DNA from 3 places in the Gordonia sp. HS-NH1 genome. Region 2 is predicted to be linked to each of the others. Evidence: riboswitches for the same ligand, from Rfam matches in the RefSeq annotation. Region 2 holds a riboswitch; each other region holds the start of a gene.
What was found. A riboswitch is a leader RNA that binds a small molecule or an ion and turns the genes downstream of it on or off. The one in region 2 is predicted to bind thiamine pyrophosphate.
Positions count from the first base shown of each region.

Region 1: linked by a shared signal. The riboswitch ahead of thiC (phosphomethylpyrimidine synthase ThiC) and the one ahead of AMD30_RS00095 (TenA family protein) in region 2 are both predicted to bind thiamine pyrophosphate.
Region 3: linked by a shared signal. The riboswitch ahead of thiO (glycine oxidase ThiO) and the one ahead of AMD30_RS00095 (TenA family protein) in region 2 are both predicted to bind thiamine pyrophosphate.

Region 1 covers NZ_LIYC01000045.1:19,971-23,775, reverse strand. Annotated here, with positions in the region: gene thiD (bifunctional hydroxymethylpyrimidine kinase/phosphomethylpyrimidine kinase) at 1-144, opposite strand, end outside; gene thiC (phosphomethylpyrimidine synthase ThiC) at 144-1,832, opposite strand; TPP riboswitch at 1,840-1,929, opposite strand; gene AMD30_RS21110 (GNAT family N-acetyltransferase) at 2,152-2,499, shown strand; gene AMD30_RS21105 ((2,3-dihydroxybenzoyl)adenylate synthase) at 2,600-3,805, opposite strand, start outside.
Region 2 covers NZ_LIYC01000001.1:16,363-20,167, forward strand. Annotated here, with positions in the region: gene AMD30_RS00085 (TetR/AcrR family transcriptional regulator) at 77-718, shown strand; gene AMD30_RS00090 (LLM class F420-dependent oxidoreductase) at 799-1,656, shown strand; TPP riboswitch at 1,687-1,782, shown strand; gene AMD30_RS00095 (TenA family protein) at 1,770-2,480, shown strand; gene AMD30_RS00100 (ABC transporter substrate-binding protein) at 2,465-3,493, shown strand; gene AMD30_RS00105 (ABC transporter permease) at 3,499-3,805, shown strand, end outside.
Region 3 covers NZ_LIYC01000021.1:70,272-74,076, forward strand. Annotated here, with positions in the region: gene AMD30_RS15255 (thiazole synthase) at 1-721, opposite strand, end outside; gene thiS (sulfur carrier protein ThiS) at 714-914, opposite strand; gene thiO (glycine oxidase ThiO) at 911-1,972, opposite strand; TPP riboswitch at 1,967-2,077, opposite strand; gene thiE (thiamine phosphate synthase) at 2,125-2,850, shown strand; gene AMD30_RS15275 (hypothetical protein) at 3,172-3,552, shown strand; gene AMD30_RS15280 (NUDIX hydrolase) at 3,575-3,805, opposite strand, start outside.

The DNA of each region.
Region 1 (3,805 bases), on a different contig from region 2:
GATGGTCAGGACCCGAGTCGGAACAGACCCGGGCGGGCCGATCGGGAGCCCGACGAAGGCCTGCTCGTCGACTGTGCGCTGATTTCCGTCGACCGTGCGTTGATTCTCGTCGACTGTGCGTCGTCCTGCGTTGACTGTGCCCATCAGGCACCCCCTGCGGTCTCGAGCGGTAGATACACGCGGCTCCCGGCGTCGGCGAACTCCGCCGACTTCGCCGCCATGCCCTCCGCGATCGTTCGGTCGATGTCCTCGGTGGTCACGAGACCGTGCTCCTCGGCGTAGGCGCGGACATCCGCCGAGATCCGCATCGAGCAGAACTTGGGGCCGCACATGGAACAGAAGTGGGCCGTCTTGGCCGGCTCGGCGGGCAGTGTCTCGTCGTGGAAGGCGCGGGCGGTGTCGGGATCGAGGGCGAGGTTGAACTGGTCGTTCCAGCGGAATTCGAAGCGCGCCTTGCTGAGTGCGTCGTCGCGTTCCTGCGCCCGCGGGTGCCCCTTGGCGAGGTCGGCGGAGTGCGCGGCGATCTTGTATGTGATCACGCCGACCTTGACGTCGTCGCGGTCCGGGAGGCCGAGATGCTCTTTCGGTGTCACGTAGCAGAGCATCGCGGTGCCGGCCTGGGCGATCATCGCCGCACCGATCGCCGAGGTGATGTGGTCGTATGCGGGTGCGATGTCGGTGGCGAGGGGCCCCAGAGTGTAGAACGGCGCCTCCTCGCACAGCTCTTCCTCGAGGCGTACGTTCTCCGCGATCTTGTGCATGGGGACGTGCCCTGGTCCCTCGATCATGACCTGCACGCCATGGGATTTGGCGATCGTGGTCAGCTCGCCGAGGGTGCGGAGCTCGGCGAACTGCGCCTCGTCGTTGGCGTCGGCGATCGATCCCGGGCGTAGGCCGTCGCCGAGCGAGAACGTGATGTCGTAGCGGCGGAAGATCTCGCACAGCTCGTCGAAGTGGGTGTACAGAAACGACTCCCGGTGATGCGCCAGGCACCAGGCGGCCATGATCGAACCACCGCGGGAGACGATTCCGGTCACCCGCTCAGCGGTGAGCGGGACGTGGCGCAGCAGGACTCCGGCATGGACCGTCATGTAGTCGACGCCCTGCTCGGCCTGCTCGATCACGGTGTCGCGGTACAGCTCCCACGTGAGCGAGGCGGGATCGCCGTTGACCTTCTCGAGCGCCTGATAGATGGGTACCGTCCCGACGGGGACGGGCGAGTTGCGAATGATCCACTCGCGGGTGGTGTGGATGTCGGCGCCGGTCGAGAGGTCCATGATCGTGTCGGCGCCCCAGCGGGTCGCCCACACCATCTTCTCGACCTCGTCGGAAATCGAGCTGCGGACCGCCGAATTGCCGATGTTCGCATTGACTTTCACCGCGAAGCGCTTCCCGATGATCATCGGCTCGGACTCGGGATGACGATGGTTCGCCGGGATCACCGCACGTCCGATCGCCACCTCGGACCGGACCAGTTCGGCGTCGACGCCCTCCCGGGCGGCGATGAACCGCATCTCGTCGGTGACGATCCCGGCGCGCGCCCAGGCCAGCTGGGTGCTCGCGCCGTCGATCGGCTCGGGCCGGTGCCAGCTGTCGCGGGTGGGTGCGAGGCCCTGCTCGACGTCGATGCGCGCCGACCGGTCGGTGTACGGGCCCGAGGTGTCGTAGACGTCCAGATGCTCGCCGTTGGTGAGGTGGATGCGACGCTGCGGTACACGCAGGTCGTCGACCGAGAGATAGTGCTTGGTGCTGCCCTCGATGGGACCGAGGGTCAGGAACCCGGAATCGGCAGGTGCGCTGTCGGTGCGCGTGGCGGATACACGTGTGCCCATGGCGGTTCTCCCTACGCCGGCATTACCCGGACAGGTTCGAGCGGTCGGCGACCGCCCGTCGCCATCTCAGCCCTCGGTCATCGTGAGAGCCCCCGCGGTGTGTAGTTGTCGTGCGCCCGTCACCATACCTCGACTCGTCCGGAGCCAGGCCCGGGGCGGGAGTGAACCGTCTCGATCTGCGACGGCAGCGCCATCGGGGTCGGCAGTTACGGTTCCGTAAGGTAGCGTGTGACCCTGATCACAGACGGTGCCGGTGTCGAGCCGCGGCAGTCGCCCGTCGGCGATCAGATGTCCGCGATCAAGAGGTGAGGAGGGTCGGGTGCTACGTAAGCATCGTCAGCGACCACCACAGTCGGCGAAGTCGATCCTGCAACAGATCTCGCAGGTGGTGCACAACCCGGACCGCGACCGATTCGAACTCTGGGTCGCCGGTGACCTGGTCGGTGTGCTCGGCTATTCGACCGAGACGGTCGACGGTCAGACCACGATCACCGTGCTGCACACCGTGCTCTACGACGAGTACAGCGGACACGGCCTCGCCACCCGGCTCACCCGCACCGTCGTGCACCATGCCCGCGAGCAGGGCGCCCGCCTGCGGCCGGTGTGCACGTTCACCAAGCGCTACCTCGACAGCCATCCCGGGATAGTGACGCTCGCCCCGGTGTGATCGAGCGTCGGAGGGCACGTCGACGCCCTTCGTGGCTCGTCGCTATCGCTCCTCGCACCTCAGGGAGCAGGAGTCGTTCGTCGCTATCGCTCCTCGCACCTCAGGGAGCGGGCGGGCCGGCGAGCAGTGTCTCGCGAAGTACCTTTTTGTCGATCTTGCCGACCGCGGTGACCGGGAGTGTGGTCACGACGCGGATCACGTCCGGCAGCTTGAACGATGCGAGTCCGCGCCCGGTGAGGAACGTCCGGATCGTGGCGAGTTCGAGCGGCTGGGCCGGCGGGTGCTCGTGTGAGAGCACCACGGCGGCGCAGATCTTCTCGCCGAGCGCGTCGTCGGGAAGTCCGACCACGGCGACCTGCCGGACCGAGTCGTGCGCGAGGAGGTTCTCCTCGACGTCGTCCGCGGCGACGTTCTCGCCGGCGCGCACGATGGTGTCCTTGATGCGCCCGGTCACGGAGACGTGGCCCGACGGCAGTCTCGTGACCTTGTCGCCGGAACGATAGAACCCGTCCGGCGTGAACGACTTCTCGTTGTGCGCCGCGGCGCGGTAGTACCCGCGGATCGTGTACGGCCCCCGCACGAGCAGTTCCCCTTCGACGCCGTCGGGGACGTCGGCGCCGTCTTCGTCGACCACCCGCACCTCGTCGAGTTCCGACATCGGGGAACCCTGCACCTGATGGACCAGGTCGCGCGGTTCGCCGGGACGGGTGTAGCAGATCAGCCCTTCGGCCATGCCGAACACCTGCTGGACGACGTCGCCGAGGGCCTCGTCGAGGGCGACCGCATCGGGCTGGGCCAGTTTGGCGCCACCCACCTGCAGCAGGCGTAGCGAACTGACGTCCGCCGGCTCCCACTCGGTTGCCGCGCACCAGAGTTGCGCCAGGGCGGGAACGAGTGCCGTCACGGTGACTCGGTGCCGTTCGATGAGGTCGAACGTGTTGTCCGGACTGGGGTTGTCGGCGAAGACGACATGGCCCCCGACGCCGAACACGCCGAGGATCCCGGGGCAGCACAAGGGGAAGTTGTGTGCGGCGGGCAGCGCGACGAGGTAGGTGTCGTCGGCGGTGAGACCGGCGACGTCCGCCGACAGGCGCGCGTTGAGGTCGTAATCGTCGTGCGTGCGCGCGATGAGCTTCGGCAGGCCGGTGGTACCCCCCGACACCAGGAACAGCGCCGGCAATCCGGGGTCCGGGTCGGCCGGCAGCCCGACGGTGGCGGGGTCGGCGTCGGGAAGCGCCGCGAAGCGGCCCGGATCGCCCGAGATGAAGACCTGTGCGACCTCGGGTACCCGCGACTGCAGATCGGC
Region 2 (3,805 bases):
CTGTCTACGACGTATCTGCTTCCCACCCCGAGCGGACACCCGGACACACGGCGCGCGACGACCCCGAACGCAGGAGATGCCGGTGACCGAAGCCTCGACCACGACGGTCCACGAGCGGTTGCTCGACGCCACGCAGAAGTTGCTCGCGGACAAGGGCATCCGGGCGACCACCATGCAACAGGTCGCGGAGTCGGCGGGCGTGTCCCGCGCGTGGCTGTATCGGCACTATCCGGACAAACCGTCCATGATCGGCGCGACGATCGTCCGCCTGACCGAATCGTTCTGGCGCGACGCCCGTGCCGAGCTCGATGCCATCGGCGACCTGGCCGGCCAGCTCACCGCCGGGGTGCGTATCGGTCGAGGCGCCTACGACGACCCGGGCACGCTGCTGTTGAGGCTCCGCACCGAGGAGCCGACCGAGTTCGCCGAATGCGCGGGCGTCGGCGTCGTCAAACTGATCCCCGACCTCGCGGCGTTCTGGCTCCCCTTCGTCGAGCAGGCCGTCGACCGGGGCGAGATACATCCCGCACACGATCTGCGCGAGGTGTCCGAATGGGTTGCGCGCGTGCTGATCAGCCTCGGCACCTCGCCCGGCGAGGCACTCGACATCGACGACGCCGGGCAGATCCGGCGTCACCTGGACCTCTTCGTCATGCCGGCGCTGTCCACACACCCGCGTGATCGGACCGTCGGCGCCCACCGGCCACCCCTGGCCTGAGTGACGCCGATCACCTAGACTGGTGTCCAGTCAACCGTCCGGATCGTGCGGACGACCGAACGACGCCGTCGGAGGGCCACATGGATTTCGGGATCGTGCAGTTCACCAGTGACCGGGGACTCAAGCCCCATGTCCTGGCTCCGCTCATCGAGGATGCGGGGTTCGCGTCGTACTACGTCCCCGAACACGGACACATTCCGACGCGACGCGACGCCGCACACCCCCGCACCGGCGACGAGACCCTTCCCGACGAGCGCTACATGCGCACCCTGGACCCCTGGACGTCACTCGCTGCCGCGGCAGCCGTGACCGAACGCATCCGGCTCGCCACCGCGGTGGCCCTGCCGGTGCAGTCCGACCCCATCACTCTCGCCAAGACCATCGCGACGCTCGATCACATCTCCGACGGAAGAGTCACTCTCGGTGTCGGATTCGGCTGGAATCTCGACGAACTCGCCGACCACGACGTGCCGCCGAAGCGGCGGCGGACCATGCTCCGGGAATACCTCGAGGCGATGACCGCCCTCTGGACGCAGGAAGAGGCCGAGTTCGCCGGCGAGTTCGTCAACTTCGGCCCCAGCTGGGCGTGGCCCAAGTCGACCCAGGCGCACATCCCGGTGCAGGTGGGCGCGGCGGGCAACGAGAAGAACTTCAAGTGGATCGCGCGCAGTGCCGATGGGTGGATCACGACCCCCGGCGAGGAGGACATCGAGGGATCGGTGTCCCTGCTCAAGCAGATCTGGTCCGACGCCGGCCGCGACGGCGAGCCCGAGATCGTCGTCCTCGATTTCCGGCCGGTCCCCGAGAAGCTCGAGAAATGGCGCGAGATCGGGGTCACGACAGTGCTGTACGGCCTGCCCGACGACTCGGTCGAGCGCGCGACCGGATACCTCGCGAAGCTGGCCGGCAAGCTGGGCATCGAGCCCGCGGTCGTCTAGGCCCCCTGCTCCCTTCTGCTAGCCTGGTTCCGTTCTGACACGGGGTGCTCCGCGACCGCGGGGCTGAGATGAGACCCGAGAACCTGTCCAGGTAATGCTGGCGAAGGGATGTCATGTCTTTGCGTACGCTGTTGCCCGATACCGGCCGCTTCACCGATCAGCTGTGGGACCAGACCTCCGGCCTGAGGGCGGCGATCGACGATCTCGAGTTCCTGCGCCGCCTCGGGGACGGGACGTTGCCCCTGGAGGTGTTCCGCACCTACCTGGAACAGGATTCCCTGTACCTGGCCGGGTACTCGAGAGCACTCGCGATCCTGGCGTCGAAGTCGCCGGATCCGCAGACCGCGGCGTTCTGGGCGAATTCGTCGGCAACCGCGGCCGCCGTCGAGGTCACCCTGCACGGCGACCTGCTCGAGGGAGGCCAGTTGCCGCCGCGGCAGGGTGAACCCGAGCCGTCGACCGCCTGCCTCGGGTACGTGTCCTATCTGATCGCCACCGCCGCGACCGAGTCGTACGCGGTCGGCGCGGCCGCCGCACTGCCCTGCTTCTGGATCTACGCCGATGTCGGCCGAGGACTTGCCGCGAGCGCCGCCGCGGTTCTCGCCGCCGACCCGAACCATCCCTACGCACAGTGGGTGACCACCTACGACGCCCCGGAGTTCCAGGAGTCCGCCGCTCGGGCAAGGGAATTGGTGGATGCGGCGGCGGCGTCCGCCGGCGCGGAGGAGCAGGCCGCGATGACCGCTGCGTTCACCGTCGCCACCCGGTACGAGCTCATGTTCTGGGACACCGCGTTGCACCCCTACGCATGGCCCGCCGCATGATCGGCCGCGTGCACCGCATCCTCGCCGGGTTCGTCGTCGCGATCGCGGTGTTGTCGACAGCCACCGCGTGCGGGTCGGACTCCGCCTCCGACGACACCATCCGATTCGCGCTCGACTGGACCCCGAACACCAACCACACGGGACTGTTCGTGGCGCAACAGCGCGGCTTCTTCGCCGAGTCCGGACTGGACGTCGAGATACTGCCCTACAACAACACCGCCGTCGACACCGTGGTGGACGCGGGGAACGCCCAGTTCGGGATCAGCACCCACAACTCGTCCACCTTCTCCCGGGCCTCGGGCGCGCACACGATCTCCGTGCTCGCGCCGCTGCAGCGATGGGCGACGGGTATCGGGGTTCGGGCCGGTCGTGACGACATCGCGAGCCCGAAGGACCTCGACGGCAGGACATATGCCGGGTTCGGCGACCCCGGCGAGGAAGAGACCCTCAAGCAGGTGATCCGGAACGACGGCGGCACAGGAGATTTCACGTCGGTGACCCTCGGCACCTCCGCGTACGAGGCCGTCTACTCGGGGCGGGCGGACTTCACCGTCTCCTACCTCGCCTGGGAGGGCATCGAGGCCGAGCATCACGGAACCCCGATGAAGTACTTCCACTACACCGACTTCGGATTCCCGGAGGCCTACGCGATCGTCGTCGACGCCAACGAGGACTGGCTGGCGGAGAATCCGGAGCGTGCGGCGAAGTTCGTACGGGCGCTGCAACGCGGCTACCAGGCCGCGGCGGACGACCCAGACGCGGCCGCACGCGACCTCATCGAGGCCAACCCCGGCGCGTTCAACGACGAACAGCTGGTGATCGAGAGCCAGCGGATGCTCGCCGACCGGTACATGAAGGATGCCGACGGCAAGGTCGGCACGCAAACGCTGGAACAATGGGCCGGCAACTCCGGATTCCTCTACCGCAGTGGACTTCTCACCGGTCCGGACGGCGCTCCGCTCACGGCCGAACCGGACTGGTCGACCTACTTCACCAATGAGTACCTGGGCTGAGTGCCGTGGCCCCGCCCGCTAGCACCGGTCTCCGGCGGGCGGCACCCGCGATCGTGACGGTGGCGGCCCTCGTCGCGGTCTGGCAGATCTACGTCGAGCTCAGCGGAATCCGGCCCCAGCTCCTGCCGTCACCGTCGCGTGTCGCGGAGCAGGGGTGGGCGCACCGGAGCGAGATCGGGGTGCATGCCGCGGCGACTCTCCAGGTCACACTGATCGGATTCGGGGTGTCGCTGGTACTGGCGTGGGTGCTGGCGATCATCGTCGACTTCTCCCCCGTACTGCGCCGGGCGTTCGTACCCCTGTTCGTCGCGT
Region 3 (3,805 bases), on a different contig from region 2:
GGCCCGCGATCACCGCGTGCCGCATCGCCGTCGCCATCAGTTCGGGATTCTCCGCGCGGGTCACCGCGGTCGCCAGAAGCACTCCGTCGCAACCGAGTTCCATCGCCAGCGCCGCGTCGCTCGCGGTGCCGATGCCGGCGTCGAGGATGACCGGCAGCGGGTCGTCGAAGCGGGTATGGCAGTCGTCGACGATCATCTCGATGTTGTGCGGGTTGAGGATTCCGAGACCGGTCCCGATGGGTGACCCGAGCGGCATCACCGCGGCCACCCCGAGATCGGCGAGTCGCGCGGCCAGAACCGGGTCGTCGTTGGTGTAGGCCAGCACGACGAACCCGTCGCCGACCAGGGCGGCGGCCGCGTCGACGAGTTCGATGGCATCGGGCATCAGGGTGCGTTCGTCGGCGACCACCTCGAGCTTGGCCCAGTCGGTCTCGAACGCCTCGCGCGCCAGCTGTGCGGTCAGGACCGCCTCGGCGGTGGTGTGACAGCCGGCCGTGTTGGGCAGCACGGCGATGTCGAGCCGGCGCAGCAGATCGAAGACCCCGGTGCCCGAGGCGGCGTCGACGCGGCGGACCGCGACGGTGGTGAGTTCGGTGCCCGAGGCGACCAGTGCGCGTTCCAGGGTCGCGAGATTCGACGCGCCGCCGGTGCCGGTGATGAGCCGGGACGAGAAGTCGCGGCCCGCGATCCGCAACGGGTCCGGTGTCAACTGGTCAGCCACCCTGCACCGCCGTGACGATCTCGACGACGGCGCCGTCGGTCATGGTGTGCCGGTCCCAGCGACCGCGCGGGACGACCGCGCCGTCCACCGCGACCGCGATCCCACGGTCCGGCAACCCGAGCCCGGCGACCACGTCGCGCACCGAGGCATCGGCGTCGACATCCATGCTCTCGCCGTTCACCGTGATACTCATTCCTCGACTCCTTCCAGGATCGACAGCACCCGCTCGGCGGTGCCCGGGGCGAGGACGATCCCATTGCGTCCGTGCCCGGTCGCCACGACGGTGCGTGCGTCCACGCGGGCGACGAGCGGCAACCCGTCGGCGGTGCACGGCCGCAGACCCGCGGCCGCTTCGGTCAGTTCATACGTCCGCAGTCCGGGCAGGACCTCGATCGCGTCGGCGAGCAGGTCGGCGACCCCACCGGCCTGCGGCGCCCGGTCGGTCATCCCCTCGGACTCGTACTGGGTGGCGCCGACGACGACACCGTCCTCGCGTGGCACCAGGTAGACGGCCCGACCGTGCAGACGTGCCCGGACGACGTGGGCGGGCGGGGGCACGGACCAGCGGGTGCGACGAAGCCGGAGGATCTCGCCCTTGGCCGGATGCAGGTCGGCGCCGGGCCAGAGGGCAGCGGTGCCGAGCCCGGCGGCAAGCAGGATCTGCCCGTCGGAGCCGGGGTCGTCGAGATCGGCCAGGGACCCGACGCGGGCGGTGGTGAGCTCCACGCCGGCCGTCGTGACCGCGGCACGCAACGCCTCGAGGAGGCGCCGGTTGTCCACGGACCACTCCCCGACCGCGCGATAGCCACCGACCAGACGAGAACTCAGCGACGGTTCGATTGCCCGGATGTCGCGGCCGGTCACCGGCTGCAACGCCGAGTCGGTGCGGGGTTGGCCGGCCCAGACGAAGTCGGCGAGGTGCCGCAGGTATTCGATGTCCGTGGCCGAGGCCGCGACGAACAGCGAGTCGGTGGCGGTGACGACCGCGGGGTCCTCGAGCCGCTTCACGAGCGCGGGCCAGAGCCGGACCGACTCCATCGACAGGGCGAGCGACGCGTCTTCGCCGGGATGTCCCTCGCCGAGCGAGCCGAGCATGCCACCCGCGACCCACGAGGCGCGCTCGTCGGTTCCGGCGTCGAGTACGCGAACCTGCCACCCGGCATCGGCCGCGGCCAGGGCGCACGTCAGCCCGATGACGCCGCCGCCCACCACCGTCAGGGTGCGGTGAGCAGTGTTCCGAGGGGAATTCACGCTGGAATCACCTTCCTTCGCCGGAATGACCCGGATCAGGTTCGACGGTCAGCGGATCGGTCCGCACTCTCAGCCCGGCCGGTCCGGGCTCCCGCGTGTTCGTGCGGTCCACCCTACGCGGGGGCGTCAGGCGTCCGGTTAGCCTGGTCGGCGTGACGACCCCGAACAACACCAGGTCAGGATCCGCGGATTCCGGCCACGCGACAGACCGTCGACGTCGGCTCTGCTCGGCCCGCCTCTATCTGTGCACCGACGCCCGACGCGAGCGCGGCGACCTCCTCGATTTCGTCCGCGCAGCGCTGGCGGGCGGCGTCGACATCGTGCAGCTCCGCGACAAGAACTCGCCGGGCGAACGCCAGTTCGGGACTCTGGAGGCGCGGGAGGAGCTCGAGATCCTCGCGGGACTGCGGGCGATGACCGACGCGCACGGCGCGCTGCTGGCGGTCAACGATCGCGCCGACATCGCGGCGCTCTCCGGCGCCGACGTCCTGCACGTGGGACAGGGCGACCTGTCGCCGTCGGCGGCCCGCCGGATCGTCGGCCGCAACGTCGTCATCGGCGCCTCGACCCACGACCCCGAGCAGGCCGCCGCCGCGATCTCCGACGAGGACGTCGACTACTTCTGCGTCGGCCCGTGCTGGACCACGCCCACCAAACCCGGCCGCGCCGCCGCCGGCCTCGACCTCGTGTCCGCCACTGCGGAGATGCTCTCGGGGCCAACACAATCGGCGAAACCGTGGTTTGCCATCGGCGGGATCGATGCCGGCCGCGTCGGCGAGGTCACCGCGCGCGGGGCCCGGCGCATCGTCGTCGTGCGCGCCATCACCGCCGCCGCCGACCCGACCGCCGCGGCCCGGGAACTCGCCGGGATGCTGTAGCGAGTCGTCATCAGGCGACGAAACAGGTTTGCCCGGTCGGTGCCGCGGGTCTATGGTGGACCGATCATGTTGTGCATCACGAGCATTCTCGTAACCCGCCGCAGCGGGGTCTGAATCTGACCGACCCCCCGCTGCGGGTCGGTTGCGCTCTCTCGTCGGTCACCCATTCTTCGACCGAAATCGGTTACCGAGATGCACCCTCTTCATCTGTCTCATCGATCCTGTTCGTGGCATGAGCACGACGACCGCCGCGGTGGCGATCTGTTCACCGAGCGGTACGGCCGTCCGCTTCCCCCTGGAATGCACGAGGAGGCCACCGGGATGACCTGGCAGGAATTCACCGACGAGTACTCCCGCGGCGGCACGATCCGGCTCGGGTCATGGTCGGTCGCGTCGTGTTCGGGCGACCTGGTCGAGTGCCGGGCGACGCTCGCGATCGCCGACCGCATCAGGTCCTGCAGCGCCGTCGCCGCCGGCCCGGTCGGTGCGATGACGTCGATCCTCCACGACGTCGGAGCCCCCGTTCAGATCGTCCGTCTGCATCAGCGGGTCGTCGACGGCGTGGTCACGACGTTCCTCCTGTGCGAGAACGACGGCCGCCACGCCTGGGCCGCCGGCGAGGGCGCGAGCAGCGACGAGGCGAACGTCCACGCGCTGGTCGCGGGCGCGAACCGGCTGCTGGACGGCGGACGGGTCGGCTGACCCGCCGACAGATCAGTTCAGCTCAGCTCTGGGGGTCGAGCATCGCGATGCGCTCGCGGAGGGTGGGCCAGGCGAGCCCGAACGCGGGGTGCAGAGGCAACTGGTCCACCCGCTTCTCGTCGACCCACCGCAGCTCGGTGGACTCGAAGTTGGCGACCGTGCGGACCGGCGTGTCGGTCTCGGCGATGACGGTCGTGTAGGTCCATCCGCCGGGCGATTCGTGGGTGACGACCGCCGCGACGACGCGCAGGTC